3 regions of the Micromonospora sp. CNZ285 genome follow, and region 1 is predicted to be linked to each of the others. Evidence: riboswitches for the same ligand, from Rfam matches in the RefSeq annotation. Region 1 holds a riboswitch; each other region holds the start of a gene.

Region 1 (4,118 bases):
GGTGATGCCGGAGTCGCCCTTGACCACCAGGGCGCCGTAGTCTGCGCCCTCCTTGCCGGTGGAGGCGGAGGCCGGCACGACGGCCTTGACGTCCAGGCCCTTCGACCGGGCGACGATAAGCGTGGTGAGGTCGCCGGTGGCGAAGTCGACCTTGCCGGCCAGCACGGCCGGCACGGAGGTCAGGTCGGAGGTCTCGGTGTCGACCTCGACCTTGAGGCCGTGCTTGGCGAAGATGCCCCGCTCCTGGGCCAGGTAGATGGGCGCGAGGTGGCCCAGCGGCGACGAGGCGAGCCGGACGGTGGTGAGGCCGTCGGCGTTCGCCGCGGCGGGCTTGTCGTCCCCGCCGCAGGCGGCGAGTGATGTGGTGAGCAGGACGGCGGCGAGGGCGCCGGCGATCCGGCGGCTACGGGTGGTCATGCTGTTGGCTCCTCAAAGCGCAGGCGCAGGTCGAGGTCGTGTACGTGGTCGGGGAACGGCACCGGGCCGCCGAGCGGCGCGGCGCCGATGCTGGAGACGGCCGCCTCCTCGATCGCCACGACGAGGCTCGCGGCGTGCGCGGCGGAGTCGCCGGCGACGAGCAGGCCGTGGTTGCCGAGCAGGATCGCGTAGGTGCGGGGGTGCGCCGCGAACGTCTCGGCGATCGCCCGCACCGCCTCCTCGGTGCCGCGGGGCGCCCACGGCGCGACGGGGATGTCGACCGGCTGGCCGTGCACCAGCAGTGCCTCGTACCGGGCCGGCAGCGGCGTCGAGGCGAGCGCGTAGCTGGTGGCGTACGGCGAATGGGTGTGGATGACGGCGTTGACGTCCGGCCGGGCCTGGTAGACGCCGATGTGCATCTTCAGGATCGCCGCCACCGACGGGCTCGGTGTTCCCTCGTGGACCGTGCCGTCGAGGCCGACCACGACGACGTCGTCGTTGACGGTGCGCAGCGCGGGCGCCGCGACCCGCAGGTCGTCGGCGGGCCACGGGCGGAGCAACTCGCCGGCGTTGACGAGCAGGCGGTCGTCGTGGCCGGGGATCCGGACGCTGATGTTGCCGTGGCCGCTGGCCGACATGGCCGAGGCGGCGAAGATCTTGTTGATGCCGGCGGTCAGGCCGGCGCGGGCTTTCCGGACAGGGTCGTGCTGAGTCATGGCGTGCGGCCTCAAGGGGGTCGGTCGTGCCCGGGGCACGACGATGCAAGGTGTGCGGAGTGAGCCGGTGGGGCTCAGCGGCAACAGAGCGCGCTGGACGTACGGCCCTGGTCGAGGGCTCGTCGGGTGGTCAGCGGCGCGGGCATAACCCTACTATAACCCTAGGAAATGTAGGCGATCAAGGGCTGACCTGCTCGATGGTCACGTGACAGGATCGGTCAGGTGCCCAAGGTCAACGTTTATCTGCCCGACGCCCTCGCCGACCGCGTCCGCGAGGCCCGGCTACCGGTCTCCCGGATCTGCCAGACCGCACTGACCCAGGCCCTGGACGGCGCCGCGGGCGCGGCCCACGAGACCCCCGCCACCCGGTCGCTGCCCGCCGGGCTCACCCTCACCCCGCCGGCCAACCACCACGTCGCGGCGATCCTGCGCCAGGCGTACGCCCTCGCGTCCGCCTCCGGCGCGGTCACTGTGGAGCCGGCGCAGCTGCTGCGGGCCTTCCTCGACGAGGGCGAGAGCCTGGTGCTCAACACCGTCGAGCTGCTCGGATTCCCCGCCGCCACCATCCGGGCCGCCCTGGGTGACTCCCCCACCACGTCGGCGACGCCCACCGAGCCGGCCGCGTCGCCCGCCACCCGGGCGGTGCTGACGGCCGCCGCCGGCCAGGCCACCGCTCACGGCTCGGCCGTCACCACCGGCAGCCACCTGCTGCTGGGACTGCTGCGCGACGACGGCGACGCGGGCGACGTGTTGCGGCGTACGGGCGTGACCGCCGTGGTCACCCCCGCCGTGCTGTCCGCGCTCTACCACGGCGTCGCGTTCGGCCGGATGCTGCCCGAGCGCGACGCCGACACGACGGTCCTGCGCGTGATGATGCACGACGTCCTCGATCGGCTCGACCGGCTTCAGAAGCAGCTCGACGCGACGGAAGGTTGACGAGAGCCCGGCCGGGTGGCTCCGGGAGCGCGCCGGGGCTGGGTTACGCTGCGGGAAGCGCTGGTTCACCCGGTCGGCGACGGCCGGGTGTCGTAAGAGGGAACCCGGTGGAAGTCCGGGACTGCCCCGCAGCGGTGAGTGGGAACGACAGCCGTCAACAGCACTGGGCCACCGGCCTGGGAAGCGACGGCCGGTAGGCGACCTCGTGTCATGCCCGCGAGTCCGAAGACCTGCCCGCGTCGCGCGTACCACCGGTGCGCGCCGCCGTCGACCTCGCGGGTGGGTCGGGCGGGTGACACGTCGTACGCAGGGCCGTCGGCGTGTCCTCGACGTGCACACCCCGGCCGGTCGGCGGTCCGCTTCTGCGAGGACGGAACCGCACAGTGCCCGACACCATCACGCTCACCGGCCGACCACCGTCGGCCTCGCACCTGACCCTGTCGCAGATCATGGACCAGCACCACACCAACCTGATGGGCACGGTCCACGGCGGGCGCATCCTCAACCTGATCGACTCGGTCGCCGGTGTGGTCGCCGCCCGCCACTCCGACGGCCCGGCCGTCACCGCCGCCATCGACGAGACCGCGTTCCTGCGCGCGGTACGCGTCGGGGACGTGGTCCACGTGGACGCCCGGATCACCTGGGCCGGCCGCAGCTCGATGGAGGTGGCGGTGAAGGTCAGCGCGGACCGGTGGGACCGCGCCGTGCCGCCGGTGGACGTGGCGACCGCGCACCTGGTGATGGTGGCGGTGGACGACGACGGCCAGCCCCGGCCGGTGCCGCCGCTGCACGCCGAGACCGACGGCGACCGGCGGCGCTACCGGGAGGCGCAGATCCGGCGCGAGCACCGGCTGGCGCTGCGCCGGGCGCTGCTCGACGGCGCCGGGGAGGGCTGAGCGGTGCTCGGACTGTCGGCGGCCACGCTCGCCGGTTACCTGGCCGCGATCGTGGTGCTCATGCTCACCCCGGGGCCGGACATGATGTTCGTGCTCGCCAACGCCACCCGGTACGGCGCGCGGGCGGGCGCGGTGGCCGCACTCGGGGTCGCCGCCGGGGAGGCGGTGCACGTCGCCGCCGTGGTGGCCGGGCTCGCCACGCTGATCGCCGCGTCGCCGGTGCTGTTCACCGCGATCCGGTGGGCCGGTGCGGCGTACCTGATCGTGCTGGGCCTGCGGGCGCTGCGCGGCACGGGCCGGCCCGGCGCACCCGCGGACCGGCCGGACGGCGGGTGCGCCGTGCGGGCGTTCCGGCGCGGGCTGCTGACGAATCTGCTCAACCCGAAGATGATCCTGTTCAGCGTGGCGTTCCTGCCGCAGTTCGTCAGGCCCGACGCGGGCCCGGTGGCGGCGCAGCTGGTGCTGCTCGGGGCGCTGTTCGTCGCGGTGCAGCTCGCCGTGGACCTGGCGCTCGGCGTGGGCGCCGGACGGTTCGCCGGGCGGTGGGCCGACAGCCGCTGGTCGCGGCGCGTCGACCGGCTCTGCGCTGTCGCCTTCGTCGCGCTCGGCGTCCGGCTGGCCGCCGGCTGAGACGCACCGGGGCGAGTGGCGGAGCGCGGTGCGGGCGTCGGCGGCGAACTGGCGATGATCATGACGCCGTGTCCCGGAGTGGGGGCGTCACGTGGGCAGGCGGGCGGGCTCAGCGGGCGCGCTCCGCCGTCTCCAGCGGCGGCTCCGCCGGCGTCCCGGACGCGGGCGGCCGCTCGCGGTCCAGGTGCAGGCGCAGCAGCACCCAGCCCAGCGACACGGCGCCGATGAACACGTACGCGGGCTGGGTGCCGAACGTGTCCCAGCAGGTATGCAGCGTGACGGCGGCGGCGAAGGTGAGCAGGAACGCCGCCAGTTTCCGGCCGCCGGGCGCGGCGGCGAACGTGAACAGCGCGGCGGCGGTCAGCCCGGTCCAGGCCAGGTGCGCGGCGGGCGCGGTGAGACCGCGTACCAGCAGCGTCCGCTCGACCGCGCCGAGGTTGCCCTCCGACCCGACGAACGCGGCGAACGCGTAGCCCATGGTCTCCAGCGCGGCGAACCCGGCGCCGGAGGCCACGCCGATCAC
Region 2 (4,118 bases), 1.6 Mb from region 1:
CCGGCGCACCGGGTGCCGACACCGTACCGCCCGGGCGCGCGACGACGCCAGAGCAGCTGCCGGCACCCGGTGCGCCGCTGGTCACACCTAGGGAGCGGCGATGCTCGGCGGGGCGCCGGCGCCGAAGGACCAGCCCTCGACACTGCCCGGCGCGGGGTTGTAGCCGGTCGCCCCCGACGTGCTGTAGGACCAGGAGCCGCCGCTGGACGCATGCCAGTACGACCAGTACGCGGTGGCCGGCGGGGTGTTGACGCACGGCTCGGTCGCGGCGGTGGGCTTGCCGTTGATCCGGCAGACGAAGGCCAGGCCCCAGCGGGCCGTGCCGGTGACGGTGAAGCCGGCGGCCTGGAGCGCGGCCAGGCCGGTGGCCGGATCGCCCGGCGCACAGGCGACCTGGACGCCGCCGCCGAGCGCGGCGAAGTCGACGACCACCGTGACTCCCGAGGTGCCGGCGCAGGCGGCGGCGTGCGCCGCCCGGGGCGCGGGTTCGACTGCGGTCAGCGCGACGCCGGCCACGACGGCGGCCAGCAGGCCGGCCAACCAGCTACGGGCGGTGGAACGATGACGGAACACGGATCCTCCTGTGATCGGATGAGCGGCGAGGCGGTTCACGGGCAGGCGAGCGCCGGTGCGCCGGGGTCGGCGCCGGCGGCGGACAGACGGGCGTACCCGATCCCGGTGAGACCGAGGACGGCCTGGGCGGTGGCCCGGGGTGCGGTGGCCGGGTCGAAGCCGCCGCCGTCGAAGTCGACGGCGCCCCGGTCGGCCGGCGCCCCGGCGCAGCCGACCTGGAGCCCGGCGAGGAATGCCCGGGCCCGCGCCCAGGCCGGCGGCCGGTGGCCGTCGCGCAGGGCCTGCGCGGCGAGGCCGGTGCTGTTGGCGTTCGGCGTGCCGGCCGCGTTGGCGAAGCCGCCGTCGGCACGCTGAACGGACACCAGCCAGCGCAGCCCGGCGGCGGCGTCGGCCGGACGGTCCGCGGCGCGCAGCGCCTGCGTCACGAGCGCGGTGGCGTCCACGTCGGACGTGCAGACCGGTTGCGCGGGCAGCAGCGGGTAGCCGCCGTCCGGGCACCGGGTGCCGGCCAGCCAGGCCGCCGCCGCCGGCGGCGCCCCGGCCGCCGTACGATCCAGCGCCAGCAGCGCGAAGGACTGGCTGAACGCGTTGCTGTAGTCGCCGTACGCGGACCGGTCGCTGAACCGGCCGGCCGGCGTCTGGAGCGAGCGCAGCCGGGCGATCAGGTCCACCCCGCCGACGTCGGTGGGGTCGCCGCCGCGCACCTGCACGGCGAGGGCGAGCTTGGCGGTCGCGCCCGCGTACGCCTCGGAGACGCCGTCGCCGAGGTAGCCGTCGCGGATGTCGGGCCTGGTGACCCAGGCCAGCGCGTCGGCGCCGTGGTCGTCGGCGACGCCGGTGGCGGCGAAGGCGAACACGGCGTCGAGGGTCAGCCCCTGGTCGGGGTAGGCGACACCGTCGAAGACCGCCTCGAAGCGTTCGCCGTCGACGAGTTGCCGGGCGAGCCAGCCGCCGGCGGCCTCCGGGCGGGTGACGCCGGCGCGCTCGGGGGCGGCGACGGCCGGTGTGGTGAGGGTGAGGGCGGCGAGTACGCCGCACAGGAGCGCGAGCAGGCGGTGCCGGCTTCGGCGGACGACCATCGGAAGCGCCTTTCCGGCCCGGCGGTCGTCGAAAGCCCGGACGACCGCGGCAACGCCGCGTCGACCGGGACTCCGACCCGTGGGCCACGACGGGTGGGGAGCGGGTGCACGCGTACGACGGGTATTCGGGCTCGCCGCCGCAGAGTTTTCTCTGGGCGGCCTACCGTTGCGGGCCAGCGCCGGATTTCGACCGGTCTTCCCCCGCACGTACACGCGGTGGTTCAGTTGTCGCGACAGTCTGCTGTGGCCGGAGCGCCGATGTCAATGCGCCAGGAGCCGGCCACGTGCCGTGACGGCCGGCGGAGCCGGCGGTTTCACATCCCGGCGCCGAGACGTCGTCCCGGCGCGTGCGGGTGAGGCGCGCCGGCGAAGGACGCCCGCTCTTCACCGGGCGTCCTTCACCGTGGGGTCGCGGTCAGCGGGGCCGCGAGCCGGTCATCGGCGGAACGGCCCGGTGACGCAGTAGGTGATGCCGCCGGAGGACGAGCCGGTCGTGCCGCGTTGCGACGAGAAGTACAGCCGGTCCCCGGCCGGGGTGAACGCCGGCCCGGTGATCTCCGAACCGCTCTGTCCGGTGATCCGCAGGAAGACCGAGATCTTGTCGTCGGGCGTGATCATGCAGATCTCCATGTTCCCGCCGTCCTCGGCGACGTACAGGTCACCGGCAGTGGATCCGGTGATGTTGTCGACCCCGGTCAGCGGAGGGGTGCCCGGACTGACCAGGTTGTCGTCGTAGGCGAGCTCGTACGTGCCGGCAGCCAGGTTGACCTGCCAGACGCGGTTGTCGCCCTTCGTGGTGAACCAGACGGTGTCATCCGCGTAGTGACAGCCCTCGCCGCCGTTGAACGTCTTCGCGCCGGACACCTGCTGCCGGGTCGGGGTGGGCGAGCCGTCCGGATCGGGCACCGTGGCCCAGGTGAACGTGCCGGAGGTCGCCGTACCGGCGCGGAAGACCTGGAGGGTTCCGGCGGAGAGGTCGCCCCAGGTGGTCGGCACGAACCGGTAGAACTTGCCGTCGGTCTCGTCCTCGGTCAGGTAGACGACCCGGCGGACCGGGTCGGCCGCGGCCGCCTCGTGCTTGAACCGTCCCAGCGCGGGACGCGCCACGGCGGTCCCGCCGAGGGGGTACGTCTCGAAGACCCGGCCCAGGGACACCTCCTCGCAGGAGAGCCACGTGTTCCACGGCGTCTTCCCGCCGGCGCAGTTGTTGTTGGTGCCGGAGAGGATCCGCGACGCCCCGATCACGGCACCGCTGGAGTCGAAGACGAGGCGCGAGGCACCGCCGCCCGCCCCGGCTGACACCTCCGAGTTCGACACGTAGATCCAGCCGGTGCCGTTCGGGAACACGGCGCCACCGTCCGGAGCGTCGTGCCAGGTGTACGACGTCCCCGGCACCGTCCGACGGGATCGCGCGACGACCGAGCTGGTGAAGCCGGCCGGCAACTGGATGCCGTTGGCGTCGGCGGGCTGGAGCCCACCGTAGGGCCCCGCCGCGTTCTGCGCCGGGGCTCCGTACGCCGCCGACCACGCGGTGAACGGCAGCGCGACAGCGCCCGCACCGACGACCGCGGCCCGCAGCATTGCTCGACGATCCATGGAACCTCCTCGGTAGGTTCCCCAGATCTGACCGGGCGGAGCTTACGCACATCGATCTGTTGGATGAACGTCGATGGACGCCTCGGTGCGCGACGTCGTGTCACCGGCCGTCTCGTCCGTCGCCCTGCCGGTGGCGGGAGCGACTCGCGGTCGGCCCCCGCCACCGTTCGCATGGCGGATCAGCCCTTGCGCCACTTCTGGTTGGCGGTGCCCCCGCAGTCCCAGAGCTGGAGCCTCGCGCCGTCGTTGCCGTTCCAGTCCTTGATGTCGACGCACTTTCCGGCCTGGAGATTGACCAGGTCGCCGGCCGCGTTCAGGGTGAACTGCTGGGCGCCGGTGCCGTTGCAGGTGTAGAGCTGCACCGCCGCCCCGTTCGCGGTGGACCCGGCGTCGATGTCCATGCACTTGTTGTTCTGGCTCTTGAGCGCCGTACCGCTGAACGTCCACTTCTGCGCGTTGGTGTTGTTGCAGTTCCACATCTGCAGCGGCGCGCGGTCGACGAAGTTGGAGCTCGGCACGTCGATGCACTTGTTGTTCCAGTTGCTGACCACTGGCACCCCGGTGGTCGGGGTGCCGCCGCCACCGCCGGTGAACGGGCTGAGGATCAGTCCGGCCGAACGGGGGTCGCCGTCGTGCACCAGCGACTCGAATCCGCCGACGTCGTCGAAGGCGAACGCGTACGCCCGGCCGTCGGTCATGTTGGCGTGGATCAGGCGGGCGTACTGGTTGGTGGGGTTGCTGCGGTAGAAGTCGGCGGCGTTCGTGCTGGGCTGGGTGTCGATGGTGCCGAGCGTGCCGCGGTTGAGGGCGGCGCAGAGTGTACGCGAGATCGGGCCGACCACCTGGTCGTTCGGCGCGGGCAGGTCGCCG
Region 3 (4,118 bases), 1.8 Mb from region 1:
ACTGAACAGAGCCGGGGCGTCCCACTTCTTTGCGGTGTCGATCTCGGTGGCGCCCAGCGCGTGCTTGAGCCCGAACGCCACCAGGATGAGCCCGGCGATCATCGGCAGGTGCAGGAGGGTGTACGCGTCGCGGGCCAGCCGGGACCGGGCGTGGTGGGGGACGGACTCCAGCGTCTGTTCCGCGTCGAGCGCCGCGATGTCGAAGTACGCCCACCAGAGGAACGCCACGACGAGGAGCGCGAGCCCGGAGCCGGCGAGCACGGACCAGGTGATCGCGGGTGTGCCGGCGAACCCCCGGCTCGTGCCGATCGAGATGATCGTCTCGCCCAAGGCGATCAGCATGATCAGGTTGTGCCGCTCTGCCCAGTGCCGCACCGACCTGAGCTGCCAACTGCCGGTGCCTGGAGCGCGCAGCCCGACGTAGTCGACGGCGGTCGCCACCGCGAAGAGCAGGATCTGCAGCAGCCCGGCGCTGCGTCCGGGTGCGAGGTGGCTGGGCAGCAGCGCCCCGCACAGCAGCAGGACGGCGCTGGCGGCCAGGGGTAGCCAGGCCTGCCGGGCGGGTGCGATCGACTGCTGCGTCGAGCGTCGCCGGCTCCGCATGATGATCAACAGCGACACGGCTCGGATGCTCAGAAAGCCGACGACGAAGACGAGAGGTGCGGAGAGCCCGGCGTGCCGGTCGACGAACACATCCGGAATCGCGACGGCGACCAGCAGGAGCGCGGTCGCAACCATGAACATGACGATTGGCAGGATCCCGCGGTCGAGCCGGACCAGGTTTCCGACCCAGGCGTACCCGGCCCAACTGCGCCACAGCAGCAGGAGCACGAGCCCGCCTTGGACCAGCGCGTCGAAGGCCGACCGCGCGGCCATGAGGCCGGCGACGTTCATGAAGGCGAAGACAAACACGAGATCGAGGAAGAGCTCGGCTCGCGTCACCCCGCCGTGCGTCGCGACCAGGGTTCGCCGGACGCCCAGCCCGGCTCCGGCCACCTCATCCTCTCCGCTGGTCACCCGACCACTGTTGCAACCTCTCATGCCGCCGACAGGTGAATCCGCGACCGTGCGACGACCTCGGCGTGGAACGAGCCCGGCCGGTCCGCGATCGCCGATGCCGACATCGCCCACGCCACGTGCGGCGGGGGCGATGACTCACGGCGCCGCCGACGCCTGGCCGCACTCCCCCCGGGGCAGAGGCAGGTGCCCTCGTGGTGATTCATCCCGTACGGCCAGCCGGTACGGCCTCGTCTGCCCCCGCGCTCGCGCGGTGGCCCAGTACGATAAGCGCTACGGCGAAGGCAGGTGCCCGTCCGGCTGGCCGACCTGCCGGACCAGCGGCCGGGCAGGTGCAGAGCCCTCGGTCCGTGCGTTCCGCGCCGCGCCGGTAGGGGCCAGGGCCAGCCGTCGGCGCCGGAGAGAGGCGACTACCTCGTCGGCGGCACCGACCATTCCACCCGGGGCGGTTCAGACCGGGTTCGACGGCGCGCATCCGCCGACCACGACTACCGCGACCCGGCCCATCTTCTAGCCCCTCGTCACCCTCTCGTCGCACGCAAGCACTCCGCTGCCGCGACGGCTTGCTGTCCCGCAGGACGGACACACCGATCACATCGGCTCATCGCCCCATAGGATGGACAACGGCGCTGGTGCGCCCCCCCGCCGCGCGAGTGGGGCGCCGTAAGAGGGAACCCGGTGCGAATCCGGGACTGCCCCGCAGCGGTGAGTGGGAACGACAGCCGTCAACGAAGCACTGGACCGTGAGGTCTGGGAAGCGACGGCCAGTAGGTGACCGGGTGGATCCGGTCGTGCCCGCGAGTCCGAAGACCTGCCCGCACTGCGCGTACCGCCGGTGCGCGCCGTCGGCGGCCTCCCGGGAGGGCCAGGGCGGAAAGCCGGTACGCGACAGCCGTACCCCGCCTTCCCCTTCCCCCGTGGCCGCCAGGCACCTCGAGGGAAGGACCACAGTGACAACCTCATTCGGGCAGAGCACAGTGCTCGGCTACCCCCACATCGGCGCGCACCGCGAGTTGAAGAAGGCGGTCGAGGCCTACTGGGCGGGCCGGATCGACGCCGAGGAGTTGGCGGCGACCTCTGCCGTGCTACGGGAGGAGGTCTGGCGGACGCTGCGCGACGCGCGCCTGGACGCGATCCCGTCCAACACGTTCTCCTACTACGATCACGTGCTGGACACGGCCGTCGCTGTCGGCGCGATCCCGCACCGGTTCGCCCGTCTCGGCCTCGGCGATCTCGACACCTACTTTGCGATGGCCCGGGGCGTCGATGCCGAGCCGGCGCTCGAACTGACGAAGTGGTTCGACACCAACTACCACTATCTGGTTCCCGAGATCGGCTCCGACACCGCCTTCGCGGCGAATCCCGACAAGGCGCTGCGCGAGTACCGCGAGGCCCGCGAGCTGGGAATCGACAGCCGGCCGGTGCTGGTCGGGCCGGCCACGTTCCTGCTGCTGGCCAAGCCCACCGAGACGGGCGGCGAACCGTTCGACCGGTTGACCGACCTGGTCGACGTGTACGCCGACATCCTGCGATCCCTGGCCGCGGCGGGCGTGCGATGGGTGCAGCTGGACGAACCCGCTTACGTCGCCGACCGGAGCGCCCCCGAGATCGACGCGCTGCGGGAGGCCTACACCCGGCTGTGCGCGGTGGAGCAGCGGCCGGCGATCTTCGTCGCCTCCTACTTCGGTGAGCTCGGTGACGCGCTGCCCGCCCTGCTCGACACGCCGGTCGAAGCGGTCGGTGTGGATCTGGTTGCCGGGCCCGGCAACCTGCGGCGGCTGGCCGGCGCGGGACCGCTGCGCGGCAAGACGATCGTCGCGGGCCTGGTCGACGGGCGCAACGTCTGGCGTACCGACCTGCGCGCCGCCGTGGCGGCCGGTGCCGCGGTGGCCGGGCTCGCCGACCACGTCGCCGTGTCCACCTCGTGCTCGCTGCTGCACGTGCCGGTGGACCTGTCCGCCGAGACCGCTCTCGACCCGGCGCTGCGTCAGCGGCTCGCCTTCGCTCGGCAGAAGGTTGATGAGGTCGTCCGGCTCGGCCGCGCGCTGCGCAACGGCACCACGTCCCTGCCCGAGCCGCTGCCGCCCACCCCCGCCACATGGCGCGACGACACCGTACGCGGCCGGCTCGCCGCACTGCGCGCCACGGATCGGCAGCGCGGCGCGTACCCGGAGCGAGCGGCGGCACAGCAGGCCCGGCTGAACCTACCGCCCCTGCCGACCACGACCATCGGATCGTTCCCGCAGACCGACGAGCTGCGCCGCGCGCGTGCCGAGCATCGGGCCGGCCGCCTCGACGACACCGCCTACACCCGGCGCATGCGGGCCGAGGTCGAGCACGTCGTCCGGCTCCAGGAGCGGCTGGGCCTGGACGTGCTCGTGCACGGCGAGCCGGAACGAAACGACATGGTCCAGTACTTCGGCGAGCAGTTGGACGGGTTCGCCGCCACCGAACACGGCTGGGTCCAGTCCTACGGCTCCCGATGCGTGCGTCCGCCCATCATCTACGGGGACGTGGCACGCAGGGCGCCGATGACCGTCAACTGGTCCACCTACGCGCAGTCGCTGACCGACCGGCCGGTCAAGGGCATGCTCACCGGCCCGGTCACCATCCTGGCCTGGTCGTTCGTCCGCAGCGACCAGCCACTGGCAGACACCGCGGACCAGGTCGCGCTCGCCCTGCGCGACGAGTGCCGCGATCTCGAGGCAGCCGGTATCCGGGTCATCCAGGTCGACGAGCCGGCGCTGCGTGAGACGCTGCCACTGCGCGGGGCGGACCAGAGGGCGTACCTGGACTGGGCAGTCGGGGCGTTCCGCCTGGCCACCTGCGGAGTCGCCGACGACACCCAGATCCACACCCATCTGTGCTACTCGGAGTTCGGGGAGGTGATCACGGCCATCGACGCCCTCGACGCCGACGTCACCAGCATCGAGGCATCCCGCTCCCGGATGGAGGTCCTCGACGACCTCGCCGCGATCGGATACCGCCGGGGTGTGGGGCCCGGCGTCTGGGACATCCACTCACCCCGGCTGCCGTCCCACGACGAGGTCGTCGGCGCGCTGCGCCGGGCCGCGGCCGCGGTGCCGGCCGAGCGGCTGTGG

Evidence for each region. Region 1 has a riboswitch for cobalamin ahead of CLT75_RS04355 (acyl-CoA thioesterase). Riboswitches for the same ligand answer to the same signal wherever they lie in the genome.
Region 2: linked by a shared signal. The riboswitch ahead of CLT75_RS11620 (prenyltransferase/squalene oxidase repeat-containing protein) and the one ahead of CLT75_RS04355 (acyl-CoA thioesterase) in region 1 are both predicted to bind cobalamin.
Region 3: linked by a shared signal. The riboswitch ahead of metE (5-methyltetrahydropteroyltriglutamate--homocysteine S-methyltransferase) and the one ahead of CLT75_RS04355 (acyl-CoA thioesterase) in region 1 are both predicted to bind cobalamin.

The regions. Positions count from the first base shown of each region.
Region 1 covers NZ_SPQD01000001.1:954,633-958,750, reverse strand. The annotation lists gene CLT75_RS04370 (ABC transporter substrate-binding protein) at 1-417, opposite strand, end outside; gene CLT75_RS04365 (class II aldolase/adducin family protein) at 414-1,133, opposite strand; gene CLT75_RS04360 (Clp protease N-terminal domain-containing protein) at 1,356-2,069, shown strand; cobalamin riboswitch at 2,114-2,321, shown strand; gene CLT75_RS04355 (acyl-CoA thioesterase) at 2,453-2,965, shown strand; gene CLT75_RS04350 (LysE family translocator) at 2,969-3,595, shown strand; gene CLT75_RS04345 (PrsW family glutamic-type intramembrane protease) at 3,705-4,118, opposite strand, start outside.
Region 2 covers NZ_SPQD01000001.1:2,567,830-2,571,947, forward strand. The annotation lists gene CLT75_RS11615 (hypothetical protein) at 88-573, opposite strand; gene CLT75_RS11620 (prenyltransferase/squalene oxidase repeat-containing protein) at 609-1,652, opposite strand; cobalamin riboswitch at 1,752-1,877, opposite strand; gene CLT75_RS11625 (alkaline phosphatase PhoX) at 2,088-3,248, opposite strand; gene CLT75_RS11630 (beta-1,3-glucanase family protein) at 3,428-4,118, opposite strand, start outside.
Region 3 covers NZ_SPQD01000001.1:2,766,562-2,770,679, reverse strand. The annotation lists gene CLT75_RS12440 (low temperature requirement protein A) at 1-1,017, opposite strand, end outside; cobalamin riboswitch at 1,631-1,850, shown strand; gene metE (5-methyltetrahydropteroyltriglutamate--homocysteine S-methyltransferase) at 1,968-4,118, shown strand, end outside.